Regions from separate parts of the Pontibacter sp. BAB1700 genome, predicted to be linked through region 1. Evidence: riboswitches for the same ligand, from Rfam matches in the RefSeq annotation. Region 1 holds a riboswitch; the other holds the start of a gene.

Evidence for each region. Region 1 has a riboswitch for cobalamin ahead of O71_RS04005 (TonB-dependent receptor). Riboswitches for the same ligand answer to the same signal wherever they lie in the genome.
Region 2: another riboswitch for cobalamin. It lies ahead of O71_RS16090 (acyl-CoA thioesterase); the one in region 1 lies ahead of O71_RS04005 (TonB-dependent receptor).

The regions. Positions count from the first base shown of each region.
Region 1 covers NZ_AKIS01000027.1:16,201-18,399, forward strand. Annotated here, with positions in the region: gene O71_RS03995 (TonB-dependent receptor) at 1-55, shown strand, start outside; gene O71_RS04000 (DNA-3-methyladenine glycosylase) at 57-653, opposite strand; cobalamin riboswitch at 843-1,047, shown strand; gene O71_RS04005 (TonB-dependent receptor) at 1,150-1,650, shown strand; gene O71_RS04010 (TonB-dependent siderophore receptor) at 1,650-2,199, shown strand, end outside.
Region 2 covers NZ_AKIS01000141.1:6,068-8,266, forward strand. Annotated here, with positions in the region: gene O71_RS16085 (hypothetical protein) at 1-540, opposite strand, end outside; gene O71_RS16090 (acyl-CoA thioesterase) at 666-1,067, opposite strand; cobalamin riboswitch at 1,297-1,494, opposite strand; partial or broken gene recG (ATP-dependent DNA helicase RecG) at 1,503-2,199, opposite strand, start outside.

The DNA.
Region 1 (2,199 bases):
AACGGTAGGCGCGACCTCCTATCGCTTCAGCAGCGACACACGGATACAGCCATAGTCTACTTTTTCCGGCTGACCCACTTGTTGCCCTTTAGCCAGAAGCGCCAAGGCAGCAGGGCATCATCGCCGGCGTAGTCTATACCTACACGGGGGCCGATAGCTATACCTTCAGCAGGTACGTCTATACCTTCCTCTATCCAGATGGTGTCGCCGGTGAGTGGTTCGCCGTAGTGGCGGCGGTCTATACCTAAGGCGATACTAAGCACGCCCGGCCCGGCAGTAAGGTTGGGTTTAGGGGTGAGCATATTGCGGCGCAGCAGCATTTCTTCTATGCCTTCTGTCGGCTCAATGGCCCGTACCAGCACGGCGTCGGCGCTTCCTTCTACATTGGTAATGATGTTAAAAAGGTTGTACATGCCATACACCAGGTATACATAAGCCACTCCGCCCTCGTGGTACATGATCTCGGTACGCTGGGTCCGGCGGTTCATGTGCGCATGGCAGGCCTTGTCGTTTGTGCCGGAGTAAGCTTCTGTTTCCACGATCATGCCTCCGGTGAGGATGCCACCGTGGTTCGTGTAGAGGTATTTCCCCAGCAGGTCCTGCGCCACCTGCACCACATCCGCTCGGGTATAAAAGTCTTTTCTGAGCTTCACTTTGTAATGAATAATGATGAATGAGTAGTTAATTCATAGCTGCCTGCAAGCAAATGATGAACAGGTATACGTGAAACAAGCTTATCGGCCAATACCTTATCCGCGCATTATTGTTCGTTATCATATGCTACTCACTAAATCTAATCGCTCATTCGTCATTACTCATTACTTGTTTCTTCGTTAAAACAATTACCTTTGCCTCAGATTGGTGGCCTTGTTGTTTCCGCGACAAAGCCTTAAAAGGGAAATAGGTGAGATACCTATGCTGTTCCCGCAACTGTGATCTTCTTAAAAAGGGGTTAGCCAAAACCACCGCCACTGTGCCGCACGACGCACGGGAAGGCTGGCTAACCTGAAGAGAGCCAGGAGACCTGCCAGTCCGACAACAATTAGTCGTATGCTTTCGGGTAAAAAGCTGCACGGCCTTCGCTATACCTGCGCGCGCTGTTCCTGCCTATACCTGCCTGCATGCTTCGGGATCTAAGCAAGCGTATACGTGGCAAAGTTTCATTACCGTCTTTTATCATACCTGGCCCTTTTGCTGGGTATAGCACCGGCTGCCGTGGCACAGCAGGATACAACGCTGTATCACTTGCGCACCGTCGAGATATTCGGCAAGCCCGCCGAGGTTTTTGCCTCCGGCAGCCGCGTGAGCACAATCGACAGCAGTTTCATCCGCACCTATGCTTCCGGCACCATAGCGGATGCCTTGCAGTCCCGCACACCGGTTTTTCTGAAAACGAACGGTGCGAGCGGCATTTCCACTCCTTCTTTCCGGGGCACCAGCGCTACGCATACTGCCGTGCTTTGGAACGGCCTCAACATCAGTCAGCCAGCCTTGGGGCAGAGCGACCTGTCCTTGTTGCCTTTGAGCAGTATCGGAAGCATTGCGGTGCAGCATGGAGCGGCAGGTGCTATGTATGGCAGTGGCGCGATCGGTGGGCTGTTTTGCTTAACTCCCCAACCCGGCAAGAACCCGGTTTTGGAGCAGATGTGATGCAGGAGGCCGGCAGCTTCGGCCGCTACTTCTCCAGCGCAGGCGTTCGCTACAGCGGCCAAAAGTTTTCTGTCGCACTGAGTGGCTATCGCCTGGCAGCAGAAAACGACTTTTCTTTCCGGGACTACGGTCGCATTGGAGCACCGGCTCGTCGACAGGACCAGGCACAGGTAGCACAGCATGGCTTTACGCAGGACCTGAGCTGGCAGCTCTCTTCCAACACCCGGCTTGCTTTGCATGGCTGGTATACCTTTGCCGACCGGGAAGTAGCTCCGGCGCTGGGCGCTGCCAACACCAATGCCGAACAACTCGACCGGAACCTGCGCCTGATGGCGGAATTGAACCACAGCAGCAACTGGGGCGAAACCTCCGTGAAAGCAGCCGTCTTCAATGATTACCTCCGCTACACCGACAATAACAACTACTCTACCACTGATATCAACACTTACCAGGTACAGGCTGAGCAGACCTATACCTATGCCCGCCGCTGGAGTTTGCGGGGTGGCCTTAATTTACAGCACTTTGACGCCAATGTGCAAGGCTATGGCA
Region 2 (2,199 bases), on a different contig from region 1:
ATACAGGCTGCCGCTGATAGACTGCAGGACCTGATTGCCAGAAACGCTATAACGGTAGGCTAAAAGTTTGGTGCCGTCAGGCGAGATTGCTATACCTGCTTTACGGGCATCCGCTGGAGCTTCGAGCAGCAGTACGGGCTTCTCTTTCTGACCGCTACGCAGGTCTACCCGATGTGCATACAGCACCTGATTGCCCTGCTCATTTGTGCGGTGCGTGACCAGCAGCACAGCTTCCTGGTTTCTGGCAAAAGCCTCCACCGTTTCTTCAGCGGCCAATGGTACAGTAGCCGACCAGGCTTTTTTGAGGGCGGTATTATAGCGCTCTATGGCATACTCGCCAGGTTTGCTGCGGCTGAGGATTACGAAGCCCTCGGTTCCGAGCGGAAGCGTCTTGCTGCTGATGCTTTGGTTGTATTGGTCTTCCGTATTGTCAGGGATGTAATTGAAAGGTATGGCGGCTCTCTTACCCTGAGACGATGCTGGTGCTGCAGCAAAGAGTATGGCTAGGCACAAAAGCGGTAGCAGGCGTAGTATTTTCAAGGGTATAAAGTTAAATGGTAACTGCATGTGTGTGCTTATGGGTATTCAGGAGCTAATATAATCAAAATTGTTTCTCGTGGAACGAGGTATGGGATAAGCTAAGAACGCACAGGTATAGGTATAGCTTAGAGTTGTATCTCCTCTGCCAGTACACGCACCGGCTGCTTGTGCTCGTCTATGGCTACAAAGGTAAAGCTGCCATGTACCGCCTTCAGCCGAACATCAGAGTACATTTCTTCAATATAGATTTCCACCTGCACCTTGAGGCTGGTATTGCCTACACTACTCACCTGTCCGATTAACTCTACAATGGTGCCTGCAGGTATAGGCTGCGTGAAATCTATCCGGTCAGACGATACCGTTACCACCCGTTTGCGGCAGAAGCGGGTAGCCGTGATAAAAGCCACCTCGTCCATTAGTTGCATGGCAGCGCCGCCAAATAGGGTGTCATAATGATTGGTCGTGTTCGGGAAAACTGCTTTGAAGATGCGCGTTTCTGACTCGGTAATACGTTGCTGTAAATTCATAATTTATAGGTTTAAGTGTGCTGGAGTGTAGGTGCGCCGCGCCACACAGCTGTGGCTGTAGGTTCAATTGAAGGTAAAAGCAGGAGCTGAATAGTGGCATAAACAGATAATTTGGGCATGCCGGTGCAGAAAAAATGTGGAGAGGGAGTAGGTGCAAATGCGCTGCAAAGTCAACTTGAGCTGCAGGAGGTGACTACTACGCTAACCACAGGCTTTAGGCGCGAAAGCATGCGTGGAATATTGTTGGGGCAAGTCTCCTGGCTTGTAACATTGTTGCCGTCCTTCTCATCCGGGCTCCGGACAATGGACATTTGTGTGGCAGCAATCAATTGTTACTTACAGTTGCGCGTCAGCCCGTGATTTGCACACGGTTCCTTTTTAAACCTGAGCTATTCCTAGCTGAGGTACCTCCAAACGCTGTAAAGATAGAAATTTTTAACTGATGCGGCTCCAGTTGACAGTATTTACGCTCAGCGACTTAATATGCCGCATGATATTCTGGTTCTGTGGCTGCTCCAACTGAGGGTCTTCGTTGAGCACACGTTGCGCAGCTGCACGTGACTCTTGTAGGATAGGAGCGTCTTTGGCCAAATCGGCAATGAGCAGATCCAGCACACCGCTTTGCTGCGTACCCATCAGGTCGCCTGGTCCGCGCAGCTTCAGGTCAATGTCAGCAATCTCAAAGCCATTGTTGGTGCGCACCATCGTCTCCAGCCTGGTCTTGCTGTCTTTGCTCAGCTTATACCCTGTCATCAGGATGCAGTAGCTCTGCTCCGCACCCCGGCCCACCCTGCCACGCAACTGGTGCAGCTGCGACAAACCGAAGCGCTCCGCACTCTCGATGATCATCACAGAGGCGTTGGGCACGTTCACGCCTACTTCAATTACAGTCGTAGCTACCATGATCTGTGTTTCGTTACGCACAAAGCGCTGCATTTCGTAGTCTTTATCCTGCGCCTTGAGTTTGCCATGCACCATGCTCACCTGGTACTCTGGGAAAGCACGGCGGATACTTTCATAGCCATCCATCAGGTCCTTGTAATCCATCCCTTCCGACTCCTCAATGAGTGGGTACACGATGTATACCTGGCGGCCGAGCTTAATCTGATCGCGCACAAACTGGAACACCTTC